3 regions of the Bacillus sp. PK5-006 genome follow, and region 3 is predicted to be linked to each of the others. Evidence: a T-box and tRNA genes for the amino acid it is inferred to sense, from the RefSeq annotation. Region 3 holds a T-box; the other regions hold tRNA genes.
The links. A T-box is a leader RNA that pairs with one kind of tRNA and senses whether it is charged. The one in region 3 lies ahead of ileS (isoleucine--tRNA ligase), so its partner is inferred to be a tRNA-Ile.

Region 1 (6,186 bases), 1.5 Mb from region 3:
GCGGTAAGCAGCGGATTGTCATTAATGAAATTCCATATCAGGTCAATAAAGCACGTTTGATCGAAAAAATCGCTGATCTTGTGCGCGATAAAAAGATCGATGGCATTACAGATCTCCGTGACGAGTCTGATCGTAATGGAATGCGGATCGTGATTGAACTGCGAAGAGACGCGAACGCCCACGTTCTATTAAACAATCTTTATAAACAAACGACACTTCAAACGTCATTTGGGATCAACTTATTGGCACTAGTTGATGGACAGCCGAAAGTCTTGTCCCTCAAACAATGTCTTGAATATTATTTAGAGCATCAAAAAGTGATTATTCGCAGAAGAACAGCATATGAACTTCGTAAAGCTGAAGCAAGAGCTCATATTCTAGAAGGTTTAAGAATCGCTCTTGACCACTTAGATGAAGTCATTGCATTAATTAGAAGCTCTCAAACTGCTGAAATCGCGAGAAATGGCTTAATGGAGAACTATAGCTTGTCCGAAAAACAAGCACAGGCCATTCTTGATATGCGTCTTCAGCGCTTAACTGGTTTGGAAAGAGAAAAGATAGAAGAAGAATACAAAGGACTTGTTGATTTGATTGCTGAGTTGAAAGCCATTTTAGCAGACAATGAAAAAGTTCTTGAAATCATTAGAGAAGAATTAACAGAAATCAAAGAACGTTTCAATGATACGCGCCGTACTGAAATTGTGACAGCAGGTATTGAAACAATTGAAGACGAAGATTTGATTCCTGTTGAAAACATCGTGATTACGCTGACTCATAATGGTTATATCAAGCGTCTGCCTGCATCAACATACCGCAGTCAAAAAAGAGGCGGTAAAGGTGTTCAAGGGATGGGAACCAATGAGGATGATTTCGTAGAACAGCTGATTTCAACATCTACCCATGATACGATCCTCTTCTTCTCTAATAAAGGGAAGGTTTATCGTGCGAAGGGATATGAGATTCCTGAATTCGGACGGACAGCGAAAGGGATTCCGATTATTAACCTGCTTGAAGTAGAAAAGGGAGAGTGGATTAATGCCATTATTCCGGTAAGCGAATTTGATGAAGATTCGTATCTCTTCTTTACAACAAGACACGGTGTATCAAAACGAACCTCATTGTCTCAGTTTGCCAACATTCGAAACAATGGACTTATCGCATTAAGTCTTCGTGACGAAGATGAACTGATGGCTGTCCGTTTAACCAATGGAGAAAAACAAATCATCATTGGAACGAAAAAAGGTATGCTGATTCGTTTCGACGAGACAGATGTTCGTGAAATGGGGCGTACGGCAGCTGGCGTGAAAGGAATTACGCTTTCTGAAGATGACATCGTCGTTGGGATGGAAATCCTTGAGCCAGATGCAAACGTATTGATCGTCACCGAAAAAGGGTATGGTAAGTTAACACCTGAAAAAGAATATCGTGTTCAAAGTCGGGGCGGTAAAGGTCTTAAAACATGTAAAATCACTGATAACAATGGTCCGCTTGTCGCAGTGAAGGCGACGAATGCTGAAGCTGAAGAGGACTTGATGATTATTACAGGAAGCGGCGTGATCATTCGTATGGCCGTTTCAGATATTTCAACAACAGGTCGAGTCACTCAAGGTGTCCGCCTGATTCGTCTAGGTGATGATGAACATGTCGCTACAGTGGCATTAGTTGAACAATCACAAGAAGATGATGAAGAGAATAGTGAAGAAAACGTAGAAACTATAGAGTCAGATCAAGAGCAATCTGAGTAAAAATAAAGCCGGTTCTTTACCGGCTTTATTTTTTTCTAAAAAAACATGAGTTTTTTTGAAATTTATAATGCTTTTTTCATAGATATGTGTTAATCTTTCAAAGGAGCAAAAAGAGGCTCTATTTTTTATCTCTTTTACAGTGGAAACTTCTTAAAAAAATAAAATGTTTTTCAAGAAAAATGTTGACTGTTGATAGAGATATATGATATATTTAAGTGGTCGCTTTGAGAGAGTGACACACAAGTTCTTTGAAAACTAAACAAGACAAAACGTACCTGTTAATTCGAGTTTTTATAAAAAATCCTATGATACTTCATAGGTAGTCAGTCAAACTGGCGAAAAGCAAAACTTCGGTTTTGTACTTTTTCGGAGAGTTTGATCCTGGCTCAGGACGAACGCTGGCGGCGTGCCTAATACATGCAAGTCGAGCGGACAGAAGGGAGCTTGCTCCCGGATGTTAGCGGCGGACGGGTGAGTAACACGTGGGTAACCTGCCTGTAAGACTGGGATAACTCCGGGAAACCGGAGCTAATACCGGATAGTTCCTTGAACCGCATGGTTCAAGGATGAAAGACGGTTTCGGCTGTCACTTACAGATGGACCCGCGGCGCATTAGCTAGTTGGTGGGGTAATGGCTCACCAAGGCGACGATGCGTAGCCGACCTGAGAGGGTGATCGGCCACACTGGGACTGAGACACGGCCCAGACTCCTACGGGAGGCAGCAGTAGGGAATCTTCCGCAATGGACGAAAGTCTGACGGAGCAACGCCGCGTGAGTGATGAAGGTTTTCGGATCGTAAAGCTCTGTTGTTAGGGAAGAACAAGTGCGAGAGTAACTGCTCGCACCTTGACGGTACCTAACCAGAAAGCCACGGCTAACTACGTGCCAGCAGCCGCGGTAATACGTAGGTGGCAAGCGTTGTCCGGAATTATTGGGCGTAAAGGGCTCGCAGGCGGTTTCTTAAGTCTGATGTGAAAGCCCCCGGCTCAACCGGGGAGGGTCATTGGAAACTGGGAAACTTGAGTGCAGAAGAGGAGAGTGGAATTCCACGTGTAGCGGTGAAATGCGTAGAGATGTGGAGGAACACCAGTGGCGAAGGCGACTCTCTGGTCTGTAACTGACGCTGAGGAGCGAAAGCGTGGGGAGCGAACAGGATTAGATACCCTGGTAGTCCACGCCGTAAACGATGAGTGCTAAGTGTTAGGGGGTTTCCGCCCCTTAGTGCTGCAGCTAACGCATTAAGCACTCCGCCTGGGGAGTACGGTCGCAAGACTGAAACTCAAAGGAATTGACGGGGGCCCGCACAAGCGGTGGAGCATGTGGTTTAATTCGAAGCAACGCGAAGAACCTTACCAGGTCTTGACATCCTCTGACAACCCTAGAGATAGGGCTTTCCCTTCGGGGACAGAGTGACAGGTGGTGCATGGTTGTCGTCAGCTCGTGTCGTGAGATGTTGGGTTAAGTCCCGCAACGAGCGCAACCCTTGATCTTAGTTGCCAGCATTTAGTTGGGCACTCTAAGGTGACTGCCGGTGACAAACCGGAGGAAGGTGGGGATGACGTCAAATCATCATGCCCCTTATGACCTGGGCTACACACGTGCTACAATGGACAGAACAAAGGGCTGCAAGACCGCAAGGTTTAGCCAATCCCATAAATCTGTTCTCAGTTCGGATCGCAGTCTGCAACTCGACTGCGTGAAGCTGGAATCGCTAGTAATCGCGGATCAGCATGCCGCGGTGAATACGTTCCCGGGCCTTGTACACACCGCCCGTCACACCACGAGAGTTTGCAACACCCGAAGTCGGTGAGGTAACCTTTATGGAGCCAGCCGCCGAAGGTGGGGCAGATGATTGGGGTGAAGTCGTAACAAGGTAGCCGTATCGGAAGGTGCGGCTGGATCACCTCCTTTCTAAGGATATATGGAGCAGCGTACGTTTTCGTCTTGTTTAGTTTTGAAGGAACTTGCAAAAGATCCTACAACATCATATCTTCGATATGAAAGATGGGCCTGTAGCTCAGCTGGTTAGAGCGCACGCCTGATAAGCGTGAGGTCGGTGGTTCGAGTCCACTCAGGCCCACCATCTTCTATTAAATTGGGGCCTTAGCTCAGCTGGGAGAGCGCCTGCCTTGCACGCAGGAGGTCAGCGGTTCGATCCCGCTAGGCTCCACCAACGTGTTCTTTGAAAACTAGATAACAATAAGTAATACATTCACATTGAATGCAATGCAAAGTTCATCACACATAGTGATTCTTTCTAAAGTAAGAAATGGTTAAGTTAGAAAGGGCGCACGGTGGATGCCTTGGCACTAGGAGCCGATGAAGGACGGGACGAACACCGATATGCTTCGGGGAGCTGTAAGCAAGCTTTGATCCGGAGATTTCCGAATGGGGAAACCCACTGCTCGTAATGGAGTAGTATCCATACTTGAATACATAGAGTATGAGAAGGCATACCCGGGGAACTGAAACATCTAAGTACCCGGAGGAAGAGAAAGCAAATGCGATTCCCTGAGTAGCGGCGAGCGAAACGGGAACAGCCCAAACCAAGAGGCTTGCCTCTTGGGGTTGTAGGACACTCTATACGGAGTTACAAAGGAATGATATAAGCGAAGAGGTCTGGAAAGGCCCGCCAAAGAAGGTAACAGCCCTGTAACTGAAATGTCATTCTCTCCAGAGTGGATCCTGAGTACGGCGGAACACGTGAAATTCCGTCGGAATCCGGGAGGACCATCTCCCAAGGCTAAATACTCCCTAGTGACCGATAGTGAACCAGTACCGTGAGGGAAAGGTGAAAAGCACCCCGGAAGGGGAGTGAAATAGATCCTGAAACCGTGTGCCTACAAGTAGTCAGAGCCCGTTAACGGGTGATGGCGTGCCTTTTGTAGAATGAACCGGCGAGTTACGATCCCGTGCAAGGTTAAGCAGAAGATGCGGAGCCGCAGCGAAAGCGAGTCTGAATAGGGCGCATGAGTACGTGGTCGTAGACCCGAAACCAGGTGATCTACCCATGTCCAGGGTGAAGTTCAGGTAACACTGAATGGAGGCCCGAACCCACGCACGTTGAAAAGTGCGGGGATGAGGTGTGGGTAGGGGTGAAATGCCAATCGAACCTGGAGATAGCTGGTTCTCTCCGAAATAGCTTTAGGGCTAGCCTCAAGGTAAGAGTCTCGGAGGTAGAGCACTGATTGGACTAGGGGCCCCTACCGGGTTACCGAATTCAGTCAAACTCCGAATGCCGATGACTTATCCTTGGGAGTCAGACTGCGAGTGATAAGATCCGTAGTCGAAAGGGAAACAGCCCAGACCGCCAGCTAAGGTCCCAAAGTATACGTTAAGTGGAAAAGGATGTGGAGTTGCTTAGACAACCAGGATGTTGGCTTAGAAGCAGCCACCATTTAAAGAGTGCGTAATAGCTCACTGGTCGAGTGACTCTGCGCCGAAAATGTACCGGGGCTAAACGTATCACCGAAGCTGCGGACTGTTCTTACGAACAGTGGTAGGAGAGCGTTCTAAGGGCTGTGAAGCCAGACCGGAAGGACTGGTGGAGCGCTTAGAAGTGAGAATGCCGGTATGAGTAGCGAAAGACGGGTGAGAATCCCGTCCACCGAATGCCTAAGGTTTCCTGAGGAAGGCTCGTCCGCTCAGGGTTAGTCGGGACCTAAGCCGAGGCCGAAAGGCGTAGGCGATGGACAACAGGTTGATATTCCTGTACCACCTCCTCACCATTTGAGCAATGGGGGGACGCAGGAGGATAGGGTAAGCGCGGTATTGGATATCCGCGTCCAAGCAGTTAGGCTGGGAAATAGGCAAATCCGTTTCCCGTAAAGGCTGAGCTGTGATGGCGAGCGAAATTTAGTAGCGAAGTTCCTGATTCCACACTGCCAAGAAAAGCCTCTAGCGAGGTGAGAGGTGCCCGTACCGCAAACCGACACAGGTAGGCGAGGAGAGAATCCTAAGGTGATCGAGAGAACTCTCGTTAAGGAACTCGGCAAAATGACCCCGTAACTTCGGGAGAAGGGGTGCTTCTTAGGGTGTTAAAGCCCCGAGAAGCCGCAGTGAATAGGCCCAGGCGACTGTTTAGCAAAAACACAGGTCTCTGCGAAGCCGTAAGGCGAAGTATAGGGGCTGACGCCTGCCCGGTGCTGGAAGGTTAAGAGGAGCGCTTAGCGTAAGCGAAGGTGCGAATTGAAGCCCCAGTAAACGGCGGCCGTAACTATAACGGTCCTAAGGTAGCGAAATTCCTTGTCGGGTAAGTTCCGACCCGCACGAAAGGCGCAACGATCTGGGCACTGTCTCAACGAGAGACTCGGTGAAATTATAGTACCTGTGAAGATGCAGGTTACCCGCGACAGGACGGAAAGACCCCGTGGAGCTTTACTGCAGCCTGATATTGAATGTTGGTACAGCTTGTACAGGATAGGTAGGAGCCTTGGAAAC
Region 2 (6,186 bases), 1.5 Mb from region 3:
TTCGTGCGGGTCGGAACTTACCCGACAAGGAATTTCGCTACCTTAGGACCGTTATAGTTACGGCCGCCGTTTACTGGGGCTTCAATTCGCACCTTCGCTTACGCTAAGCGCTCCTCTTAACCTTCCAGCACCGGGCAGGCGTCAGCCCCTATACTTCGCCTTACGGCTTCGCAGAGACCTGTGTTTTTGCTAAACAGTCGCCTGGGCCTATTCACTGCGGCTTCTCGGGGCTTTAACACCCTAAGAAGCACCCCTTCTCCCGAAGTTACGGGGTCATTTTGCCGAGTTCCTTAACGAGAGTTCTCTCGATCACCTTAGGATTCTCTCCTCGCCTACCTGTGTCGGTTTGCGGTACGGGCACCTCTCACCTCGCTAGAGGCTTTTCTTGGCAGTGTGGAATCAGGAACTTCGCTACTAAATTTCGCTCGCCATCACAGCTCAGCCTTTACGGGAAACGGATTTGCCTATTTCCCAGCCTAACTGCTTGGACGCGGATATCCAATACCGCGCTTACCCTATCCTCCTGCGTCCCCCCATTGCTCAAATGGTGAGGAGGTGGTACAGGAATATCAACCTGTTGTCCATCGCCTACGCCTTTCGGCCTCGGCTTAGGTCCCGACTAACCCTGAGCGGACGAGCCTTCCTCAGGAAACCTTAGGCATTCGGTGGACGGGATTCTCACCCGTCTTTCGCTACTCATACCGGCATTCTCACTTCTAAGCGCTCCACCAGTCCTTCCGGTCTGGCTTCACAGCCCTTAGAACGCTCTCCTACCACTGTTCGTAAGAACAGTCCGCAGCTTCGGTGATACGTTTAGCCCCGGTACATTTTCGGCGCAGAGTCACTCGACCAGTGAGCTATTACGCACTCTTTAAATGGTGGCTGCTTCTAAGCCAACATCCTGGTTGTCTAAGCAACTCCACATCCTTTTCCACTTAACGTATACTTTGGGACCTTAGCTGGCGGTCTGGGCTGTTTCCCTTTCGACTACGGATCTTATCACTCGCAGTCTGACTCCCAAGGATAAGTCATCGGCATTCGGAGTTTGACTGAATTCGGTAACCCGGTAGGGGCCCCTAGTCCAATCAGTGCTCTACCTCCGAGACTCTTACCTTGAGGCTAGCCCTAAAGCTATTTCGGAGAGAACCAGCTATCTCCAGGTTCGATTGGCATTTCACCCCTACCCACACCTCATCCCCGCACTTTTCAACGTGCGTGGGTTCGGGCCTCCATTCAGTGTTACCTGAACTTCACCCTGGACATGGGTAGATCACCTGGTTTCGGGTCTACGACCACGTACTCATGCGCCCTATTCAGACTCGCTTTCGCTGCGGCTCCGCATCTTCTGCTTAACCTTGCACGGGATCGTAACTCGCCGGTTCATTCTACAAAAGGCACGCCATCACCCGTTAACGGGCTCTGACTACTTGTAGGCACACGGTTTCAGGATCTATTTCACTCCCCTTCCGGGGTGCTTTTCACCTTTCCCTCACGGTACTGGTTCACTATCGGTCACTAGGGAGTATTTAGCCTTGGGAGATGGTCCTCCCGGATTCCGACGGAATTTCACGTGTTCCGCCGTACTCAGGATCCACTCTGGAGAGAACAACATTTCAGTTACAGGGCTGTTACCTTCTTTGGCGGGCCTTTCCAGACCTCTTCGCTTATATCATTCCTTTGTAACTCCGTATAGAGTGTCCTACAACCCCAAGAGGCAAGCCTCTTGGTTTGGGCTGTTCCCGTTTCGCTCGCCGCTACTCAGGGAATCGCATTTGCTTTCTCTTCCTCCGGGTACTTAGATGTTTCAGTTCCCCGGGTATGCCTTCTCATACTCTATGTATTCAAGTATGGATACTACTCCATTACGAGCAGTGGGTTTCCCCATTCGGAAATCTCCGGATCAAAGCTTGCTTACAGCTCCCCGAAGCATATCGGTGTTCGTCCCGTCCTTCATCGGCTCCTAGTGCCAAGGCATCCACCGTGCGCCCTTTCTAACTTAACCATTTCTTACTTTAGAAAGAATCACTATGTGTGATGAACTTTGCATTGCATTCAATGTGAATGTATTACTTATTGTTATCTAGTTTTCAAAGAACACGTTGGTGGAGCCTAGCGGGATCGAACCGCTGACCTCCTGCGTGCAAGGCAGGCGCTCTCCCAGCTGAGCTAAGGCCCCAATTTAATAGAAGATGGTGGGCCTGAGTGGACTCGAACCACCGACCTCACGCTTATCAGGCGTGCGCTCTAACCAGCTGAGCTACAGGCCCATCTTTCATATCGAAGATATGATGTTGTAGGATCTTTTGCAAGTTCCTTCAAAACTAAACAAGACGAAAACGTACGCTGCTCCATATATCCTTAGAAAGGAGGTGATCCAGCCGCACCTTCCGATACGGCTACCTTGTTACGACTTCACCCCAATCATCTGCCCCACCTTCGGCGGCTGGCTCCATAAAGGTTACCTCACCGACTTCGGGTGTTGCAAACTCTCGTGGTGTGACGGGCGGTGTGTACAAGGCCCGGGAACGTATTCACCGCGGCATGCTGATCCGCGATTACTAGCGATTCCAGCTTCACGCAGTCGAGTTGCAGACTGCGATCCGAACTGAGAACAGATTTATGGGATTGGCTAAACCTTGCGGTCTTGCAGCCCTTTGTTCTGTCCATTGTAGCACGTGTGTAGCCCAGGTCATAAGGGGCATGATGATTTGACGTCATCCCCACCTTCCTCCGGTTTGTCACCGGCAGTCACCTTAGAGTGCCCAACTAAATGCTGGCAACTAAGATCAAGGGTTGCGCTCGTTGCGGGACTTAACCCAACATCTCACGACACGAGCTGACGACAACCATGCACCACCTGTCACTCTGTCCCCGAAGGGAAAGCCCTATCTCTAGGGTTGTCAGAGGATGTCAAGACCTGGTAAGGTTCTTCGCGTTGCTTCGAATTAAACCACATGCTCCACCGCTTGTGCGGGCCCCCGTCAATTCCTTTGAGTTTCAGTCTTGCGACCGTACTCCCCAGGCGGAGTGCTTAATGCGTTAGCTGCAGCACTAAGGGGCGGAAACCCCCTAACACTTAGCACTCATCGTTTACGGCGTGGACTACCAGGGTATCTAATCCTGTTCGCTCCCCACGCTTTCGCTCCTCAGCGTCAGTTACAGACCAGAGAGTCGCCTTCGCCACTGGTGTTCCTCCACATCTCTACGCATTTCACCGCTACACGTGGAATTCCACTCTCCTCTTCTGCACTCAAGTTTCCCAGTTTCCAATGACCCTCCCCGGTTGAGCCGGGGGCTTTCACATCAGACTTAAGAAACCGCCTGCGAGCCCTTTACGCCCAATAATTCCGGACAACGCTTGCCACCTACGTATTACCGCGGCTGCTGGCACGTAGTTAGCCGTGGCTTTCTGGTTAGGTACCGTCAAGGTGCGAGCAGTTACTCTCGCACTTGTTCTTCCCTAACAACAGAGCTTTACGATCCGAAAACCTTCATCACTCACGCGGCGTTGCTCCGTCAGACTTTCGTCCATTGCGGAAGATTCCCTACTGCTGCCTCCCGTAGGAGTCTGGGCCGTGTCTCAGTCCCAGTGTGGCCGATCACCCTCTCAGGTCGGCTACGCATCGTCGCCTTGGTGAGCCATTACCCCACCAACTAGCTAATGCGCCGCGGGTCCATCTGTAAGTGACAGCCGAAACCGTCTTTCATCCTTGAACCATGCGGTTCAAGGAACTATCCGGTATTAGCTCCGGTTTCCCGGAGTTATCCCAGTCTTACAGGCAGGTTACCCACGTGTTACTCACCCGTCCGCCGCTAACATCCGGGAGCAAGCTCCCTTCTGTCCGCTCGACTTGCATGTATTAGGCACGCCGCCAGCGTTCGTCCTGAGCCAGGATCAAACTCTCCGAAAAAGTACAAAACCGAAGTTTTGCTTTTCGCCAGTTTGACTGACTACCTATGAAGTATCATAGGATTTTTTATAAAAACTCGAATTAACAGGTACGTTTTGTCTTGTTTAGTTTTCAAAGAACTTGTTTACCGCTTCAGAAGCGACTAGAACATCTTATCACATCCAAGTTGTTAGTGTCAACAACTTTTTTGTTATTATGTTTTTTCGTTTCTTCGTCATCAGCGACGTATATTAATTTACCACCCTATCGAATCAAAGTCAATAATATTTTTCATTAAATAATAAACTTTTCAATAACGATTAAAGCTGCTACGCCCGGAATACCCAATAAACCACTAATTCCACTCGTTACAGGGTTAATAGAGACATGTAATCCTAGACTCTCGCCAAATAGGTTGAGGCAAAATAAAAAAAGAGCGCCTGCTATAAACTTCACTCCGATAAGCCCTAACCATTTGAATGGATTCGCCTGCACACCTGACATAAACAACAATAGCACAGCTAGCAAAATTGACCCGATCACAATAACAGGTTCCATAATCCTCTCATCTCCTCTTCATATGAATAGTACAAGCATATGAGAGGACTATGTATAATAGACCTGCTATTTCCAGTTGTTTAAACGTAAATTCCTCTTTTTCGCTTCTCTCAGATAGAAAAAGTACTTCGCTTGAGCAAGCTTTAATTCGAATAGAATGTCCGGTGAAGGCTCAACGCTATTTGCGACAAGCTTTTTTTGTCTGTTCCATTCTTCCTTTTGCTTAAAAAGCTGTTGAATTAATTTCTCATCGAATTCTTTTCGAATTGATTTTCTGCGAAGAAAACCCATGTACCGTACTTCTCCTTCCTACATCTCACGTCTGCCTTCTAGAGCCTTAGACAGTGTAACTTCATCCGCATACTCTAAATCCCCGCCTACTGGAAGTCCGTGAGCAATGCGAGAGAGTTTAATTCCTGATGGTTTTAACAATCTGGAGATATACATGGCTGTTGCTTCTCCTTCAATGTTTGGATTGGTTGCAAGGATCACCTCTGTCACTTGATCGTCTTGCAATCTTTTTAATAGGTCAGGAATTTTAATATCCTCTGGTCCAATTCCGTCCATTGGCGAAATGGCACCATGAAGCACATGATATAAGCCGTTGTATTCTTTCATTTTTTCCATTGCGATTACATCTTTTGGATCCTGCACTACACAGATAACAGATTGATCTCTTCTTGTATCTTCACAAATATAGCAAGGATCTTGGTCTGTGATATGACCGCATACCGAACAATAAGTTAAATTACGCTTTGCATTTACAAGCGCCTTCGCAAAATCTAGTACGACATCTTCCTGCATACTAAGAACAAAAAAAGCCAGACGGACCGCAGTTTTCGGTCCGATTCCTGGCAATTTCATAAAGCTGTCAATCAGCTTTGATATTGGTTCAGGATATTGCATCTTCAGTTATTCCTCCTAGAATAAACCTGGCATGTTCATTCCTTTTGTGAATTGACCCATCGTTTCATTCGTTAGCTCATCGACTTTTTTCAATGCATCGTTTGTCGCAGCAAGTACAAGATCTTGAAGCATATCAATATCTTCTGGATCAACAACTTCTTCATTAATTGCTACATCAACGACTTCTTTTTGTCCATTTACTTTGACAGTGACCATACCGCCACCAGCTGTACCTTCAAGAACTTTTTCTGCAAGCTCTTCTTGAGCCTTCGCCATATCCTTTTGCATTTTTTGCATTTGTTTCATCATTTTTTGCATGTTTCCCATTCCACCGCGCATATGAACACCACTCTCTTTCATTTTTATTAATCTTTAATTTCAATTAAATCAGTTCCTACTAATTTTTTTGCTTCCGCAATCAATGGATCCTCTTCAGTAGAAGTTCCCTGACCATCCGCTTGTTCATCCGGCTGATGATCTCTTAAAAATTCTTCTCTTATTTTACCCCATTGAGCGTCAGGAACGCCAACTAATTCCACTCTTTTTCCTAACATAGACTCTAGCAGTTGTTCAAGATTGGTCCGAACACCGCTTTTATCTTCAGCAACCATTTTACAATGTATTTCAAATTTGAATTTTAAAACAAAGGCATGCGAAGCAGCCGCAACTGGCTCACTGTCCGTTAATAACGCAGCGTGAGACACCTTATTCTGCTGTTTCAACTGGGCAAGGAGCTCTCCCCATTTGCCTTTAATTTTTTCTAACTCAGGCCGTTTCGCTTCTTTTAGAATCTCATGAATTCGGCCGACAGGAGCACGATAGCCATTTTTGT
Region 3 (6,186 bases):
AATAAACGAAGCATGTAAAAGAGCCGGTAGACAACCAGCAGATGTATCGGTCGTCGCTGTGACAAAGTATGTCTCAATTGAACGAGCACAAGAAGCCAAGGAAGCAGGAATTATGCACTTTGGTGAAAATCGCGACCAAGGGTTACTTGAAAAGCAGGCGGCCATAACCGATGAAAACATTAGCTGGCACTTCATCGGCAGTTTACAGACGCGAAAAGTGAAATCTGTCATTCAGTCAATTGACTACTTACATTCGCTCGACAGGATGTCTCTTGCGAATGAAATTGAAAAAAGAGCGGATCACACAGTTCGCTGTTTTGTACAAGTGAACACATCACTTGAGGAGTCAAAACACGGCTTGAAAAGCGAAGACGTCATTCCATTTGTAAAGCAGCTAGCTGATTTCAAACAGATTGAAATTGCTGGACTGATGACGATGGCTCCATTTACAGATGATCACACTGTGATTCGCAACTGTTTTAAAACATTAAAAAATCTTCAAGAAGAAGTAAAACATCTTAACCAAGTAAATGCACCTTGTCAGCATTTATCGATGGGCATGTCAAATGACTTTGAAATCGCAATTGAAGAAGGTGCGACATTCGTTCGGATTGGCTCTTCACTTGTTGGAAATGAAACAGGAGGTGCGTGACATGAGCATAAAAAATAAGTTTAAAAGCTTTTTCACTCTCGACGATGAAGAGTATGAGTACGAATATATTGATGAAGAAAGAGAACCCGTTCAAGAAGAAAAAGGAACGAAGGACAAAGCAGCATTTCAAGATCGCCCGCAGACAGGAAAACAAAATGTCGTCAGCTTGCAAAGCGTGCAAAAATCCTCTAAAGTGGTGTTAAGTGAGCCGCGTGTTTATGCAGAGGCGCAGGAGATTGCAGACCATATTAAAAACAGACGTGCGGTCGTCGTGAATTTGCAGCGCATTCAGCATGATCAAGCAAAGCGAATCATTGACTTCTTAAGCGGAACCGTTTATGCAATCGGTGGAGACATCCAGCGTATTGGCTCGAATATATTCCTCTGCACACCTGATAATGTAGATGTATCTGGTACAATATCAGAGCTATTGACAGAGGAAGAACCTCAGAGGTGGTAAATCATAGTGATTCTATATTACATTTTCCAGTTTTTACAGACTGTATTAACGATTTACTCATTCGCAATTATTATTTACATCTTTATGTCATGGGTGCCATCTGCAAGAGAAACTGTGATTGGCCGTTTTCTGACAAATATTTGCGAACCGTATTTAGAACCATTTCGTAAAATTATTCCGCCAATCGGCATGATTGACATCTCGCCGATTGTGGCATTGCTTGTGATTCGTTTTGCATCATCATATGGACTAACGGGTCTTTACAATATGATTGTGCGCTTCATGTAAACAGGCTGCCGGGCTTGGCACTGCCAGGCTCTTTTACATAAGAGGGGAACAAAATGAGCGATATCTATCAGCATTTTAGAAAAGACGAACAGCCATTTGTCGACCAAGTGTTAGGCTGGAAAAAAATCGCACTCGACCAATATCGAATGAAATTAACAGATTTCCTTGATCCGCGTGAGCAATTTATTACTGAGTCCGTCATCCAGCATGGCGAAGAACTTGGGATCATGTTTTTTGGCGGGTATGAGGGAGCTGAGCGCAAAAGAGCCCTCATTTATCCTGATTATTTAGAACCTTCAATTCAAGATGTTGAGCTGTCATATTTTCAGGTGAACTATGCGAAAAAGTTTATTTCCTTAGAACACCCGAAGCTTCTCGGCTCATTGATTGGGACAGGCTTGAAGCGTCAAAAATTCGGAGATCTATTATTTTCAGAGGAAGATGTGCAGTTTATTTGTACAAGTGGTGTCGCCGATTTTGTGCGGGCGCAGCTGACACATGTCGGCAGAGCAGCCGTTTCATTAGAGGAAATCACGCAGGCAGAAATAAAGCCAGTGATCACGAAGACTGATATCAAAGAAGATACCATTTCTTCACTTCGGCTTGATGCTGTATGTGCTGCTGTCAGCCGTCAGTCTCGGCAAAAAGCACAGCTTTTAGTCAAAAATGGGCTTGTCAAAGTCAATTGGAAAGTCACAGAGGACCCTTCCTTTACAATCGGTGAAGGCGATCAGCTCTCTGTTCGGGGATTTGGCCGCTTTAGCCTCAAAACGATTGATGGGAAGACCAAAAAAGATAAATTCAAAGTAACATTTGAGCTTCTGACATAACGAACTTGAATCTGGAGGTGGCGAGGTTGCCATTAACACCTAATGATATTCATAATAAAACGTTCACAAAAAGCTTTCGCGGCTATGATGAAGATGAAGTAAACGAGTTTTTAAGCCAAGTACGTAAAGACTATGAGATCGTACTTCGTAAAAAGAATGAGCTTGAAGACAAAGTAAACGAGCTTGACGAAAGACTAGGTCATTTTGCAACAATTGAAGAGACATTAAACAAATCGATTCTTGTGGCGCAGGAAGCAGCAGAAGACGTAAAGCGCCATTCGGATAAAGAAGCAAAATTGATTATTCGTGAAGCAGAGAAAAATGCAGACCGTATTATCAACGAAGCGCTGTCAAAATCAAGAAAAATTGCAATGGAAATCGAAGAGCTGAAGAAACAGTCGAAGGTCTTTAGAACACGTTTCCAAATGCTCATCGAAGCGCAGCTTGATCTTCTGAAAAATGACGATTGGGATCATTTACTGGAATATGAAGTAGACGCTGTCTTTGATGAAAAAGAATAAGCGCATCATCTTGACATGACGTGCTCATGTTGCATATAATACCATCATAAATTAACAAGAGATAAACGTTTGAAAGGGACACTCGCAGCTGTCACATGCGTAATAAAGCGAATCAGGGATGGTGGAAGCCTGACATTACGAGACGCTGCAATGAGATCACCCCTTTAGTTCCTTTTCTGAAAAAAACCAGTAAGAAAAGGCGTCTGATCACGTTACGATTTTAGAGTGGATAAGCGGTTCTTTCATATCGCTTGTCTAAAAGGGTGGTACCGCGAGACAAGCCTTCTCGTCCCTTATGGGATGAGAGGGCTTTTTTTATTGTTTTTTAATCAGAATTTGCATGTGGAGGAATGGGTATGAACTACAAAGACACCTTATTAATGCCGAAAACAGAATTCCCGATGAGAGGGAACTTGCCGAACAAAGAGCCTGAAATCCAAGAGGAGTGGGCAGAGAAAGACATCTATCAAATGGTTTTAGAGCGGACTAAAGGACGCCCGACGTTTATTTTGCATGATGGACCTCCATATGCGAATGGTGACATTCATATGGGGCATGCACTCAATAAAATCCTAAAAGATTTTATCGTCCGTTTTAAATCAATGAACGGGTATCATGCACCGTATGTTCCGGGCTGGGATACACACGGGCTGCCAATTGAAACAGCTCTCACTAAAAATAAAAAAGTCAAACGCAAAGAAATGTCTACAGCAGAATTCCGCAAACTATGCGAGGAGTATGCTTGGAAGCAAATTGAAGGTCAGCGCAGCCAGTTTAAGCGATTAGGCGTCAGAGCAGACTGGGACAATCCATATGTCACATTAAAGCCTGAATACGAAGCGCAGCAAATCCTTGTCTTTGGTGAAATGGCGAAGAGAGGCTATATCTATAAAGGATTAAAGCCTGTTAACTGGTCTCCTTCAAGTGAATCAGCCCTCGCTGAAGCGGAAATTGAATATAAAGACAAACGTTCACCATCGATTTACGTTTCGTTTAAAGTAAAAGATGGCAAAGGCGTTCTTGAAAACGGCGAACAATTCATTATCTGGACAACAACACCTTGGACGCTTCCTGCAAACCTTGGCATTTGTGTTCATCCAAACTTAGAGTACAGTGTTCTTCAAGTCGGTGCTGAGCGTTATGTCGTTGCATCTGAACTGGTTGAACAAGTAGTAAAAACACTCGGCTTTGAAGAATACGAAGTTGTGAAAACATTAAAAGGTAAAGAATTAGATAAAATCGTTGCAGCACATCCAATTTACGATAGAGATTCTCTTGTGATGCTTGGCGATCACGTGACAACTGATGCGGGAACTGGCTGTGTTCACACAGCACCAGGCCACGGGGAAGATGACTTTATTGTCGGTATGAAATACGGTCTTGATGTGCTCTGTCCAGTAGATGAAAAAGGTGTGATGACAGATGAGGCGCCTGGTTTTGAAGGACTATTCTACGAGGATGCCAATAAAGCCATCACAGAACAGCTTGAAGCAAAAGGTGCGCTGAAAAAGCTCGACTTTATCACGCACTCCTACCCGCATGACTGGAGAACGAAAAAACCAACGATTTATCGTGCGACAGCTCAGTGGTTTGCATCCATTAAAGATTTTAGAGAAGCGTTATTAGACAATATTAAAGAAACAAAATGGGTTCCAGCATGGGGAGAAACACGCCTGTTCAATATGGTGCGTGACAGAGGTGACTGGTGTATTTCAAGACAGCGTGTATGGGGCGTTCCAATTCCGGTCTTTTATGCGGAAAATGGTGAGCCGATCATCACGGACGAAACCATTCAGCATGTATCTCAATTATTTAGAGAGCATGGCTCGAATATTTGGTTTGAAAAAGAAGCAAAAGAGCTATTGCCAGAAGGCTTTACACATCCAGGCAGCCCGAATGGTGAATTCACAAAAGAGCAGGATATCATGGATGTATGGTTTGATTCCGGTTCTTCTCACCAAGCCGTTTTAGAAGAAAGAGACGACCTAGTCCGTCCGGCAGATCTTTACCTTGAAGGCTCTGACCAATATCGCGGCTGGTTTAACTCCTCTTTATCAACAGCAGTTGCTGTCACTGGAAAAGCACCTTATAAAGGTGTCCTAAGTCATGGCTTTACGCTTGATAAAGAAGGACGTAAGATGAGTAAATCATTAGGCAACACGATTGATCCAACGAAGGTTGCGAAGCAGCTTGGTGCAGAGATTCTAAGACTTTGGGTATCTTCAGTCAACTATCAAGCCGATCATCCAGTATCTGATGATATTTTGAAACAAGTAGCAGAAGTCTATCGTAAGATCCGTAATACCTTCCGCTTCCTGCATGGGAACCTATTTGACTTTGACCCAGCAGTTAATGCTGTGCCGGTAGAAGAGCTTCGCGAAGTCGATCAATACATCATGATCAAATTAAACAAATTGATTGATAAAGTGAAAAAAGCCTATGATGATTACGAATTTGCGGTCGTGTATCATGCGATTCACAATTTCTGTACGATTGAGCTCAGCTCTTTCTACCTCGATTTTGCAAAGGACGTCGTCTACATTGAGCATGCCGATCATCCAGACCGCCGCAGCATGCAGACTGTCTTCTATGAAACGTTAATGGCATTAGTGAAGCTGACTGCACCAATTCTTCCGCATACCGCAGATGAATTATGGAGCCACTTAAGCTTTGTTGAAGAGCCAAGTGTTCAGTTAACAGATATGCCAGAAGGTGCGCTAGTTCCTCAAGCTGAAGCGACAGAAGCGAAATTTGACCGCTTTATGGAAGTACGTGATGATGTGCTAAAAGCGCTGGAGATTGCGCGTAACGAGAAAGTCATCGGACGTTCACTTGAAGCAAGTGTGACGCTTTATGCGACAGATGAAGTGAAAAACCTTCTTGCATCCATTAAAGAAGATGTGAAGCAGCTCTTTATCATCTCTGAATTAACGGTAGAAGATGAGCAGCATGCAGATACATCAGCGCCTGAATATGCATCAGGACGAATTGTGGTTCAAAAAGCAGAAGGAGAACTGTGCGAACGTTCCCGCATTATTTCAAAAGACGTTGGTGCAAATCCGAAGTACCCAACATTGTCGCTGAAAAATGCTGAAATCGTGGAGAAATATTACCAAAATTAACAATGCGATATCACAAGCTAGCGCCCCGTCATATGCGGGGCGTTTTCTTTTATGAGAAAATGACAGCGTTTAGAACGAAAGGAAAAATCTTATGGCTTTAAAGTGACCAGGCGGGGCAACAATATGATTATCACGACAGGGCAGGAGTTGAAATAGCGACATGAATGGCGATCTAGAGACGATTTACACGGAACTCCTTCAAATGAAAGAAGAGCTGCAATCTAAACTGTTTGAATACGCATCATTTCGTTCACCCGCTGAGCATGTCACATTGAATGAGGTCAAAACGACCACGCTTCTTTATCACATCAAA

Region 1: it encodes a tRNA-Ile, which carries the amino acid that the T-box ahead of ileS (isoleucine--tRNA ligase) is inferred to sense. The anticodon was not compared.
Region 2: it encodes a tRNA-Ile, which carries the amino acid that the T-box ahead of ileS (isoleucine--tRNA ligase) is inferred to sense. The anticodon was not compared.

What each region holds. Positions count from the first base shown of each region.
Region 1 covers NZ_CP096414.1:3,723,425-3,729,610, reverse strand. Annotated here, with positions in the region: gene gyrA (DNA gyrase subunit A) at 1-1,745, shown strand, start outside; rRNA gene M1D84_RS19040 (16S ribosomal RNA) at 2,109-3,657, shown strand; tRNA gene M1D84_RS19035 (tRNA-Ile) at 3,753-3,829, shown strand; tRNA gene M1D84_RS19030 (tRNA-Ala) at 3,844-3,919, shown strand; rRNA gene M1D84_RS19025 (23S ribosomal RNA) at 4,018-6,186, shown strand, end outside.
Region 2 covers NZ_CP096414.1:3,700,209-3,706,394, forward strand. Annotated here, with positions in the region: rRNA gene M1D84_RS18900 (23S ribosomal RNA) at 1-2,002, opposite strand, end outside; tRNA gene M1D84_RS18905 (tRNA-Ala) at 2,101-2,176, opposite strand; tRNA gene M1D84_RS18910 (tRNA-Ile) at 2,191-2,267, opposite strand; rRNA gene M1D84_RS18915 (16S ribosomal RNA) at 2,363-3,911, opposite strand; gene M1D84_RS18920 (pro-sigmaK processing inhibitor BofA family protein) at 4,185-4,448, opposite strand; gene M1D84_RS18925 (YaaL family protein) at 4,515-4,739, opposite strand; gene recR (recombination protein RecR) at 4,758-5,354, opposite strand; gene M1D84_RS18935 (YbaB/EbfC family nucleoid-associated protein) at 5,370-5,693, opposite strand; gene dnaX (DNA polymerase III subunit gamma/tau) at 5,720-6,186, opposite strand, start outside.
Region 3 covers NZ_CP096414.1:2,195,376-2,201,561, reverse strand. Annotated here, with positions in the region: gene M1D84_RS11380 (YggS family pyridoxal phosphate-dependent enzyme) at 1-652, shown strand, start outside; gene sepF (cell division protein SepF) at 654-1,112, shown strand; gene M1D84_RS11370 (YggT family protein) at 1,119-1,400, shown strand; gene M1D84_RS11365 (YlmH family RNA-binding protein) at 1,454-2,230, shown strand; gene M1D84_RS11360 (DivIVA domain-containing protein) at 2,257-2,751, shown strand; T-box leader at 2,811-3,048, shown strand; gene ileS (isoleucine--tRNA ligase) at 3,108-5,873, shown strand; gene M1D84_RS11350 (TraR/DksA family transcriptional regulator) at 6,034-6,186, shown strand, end outside.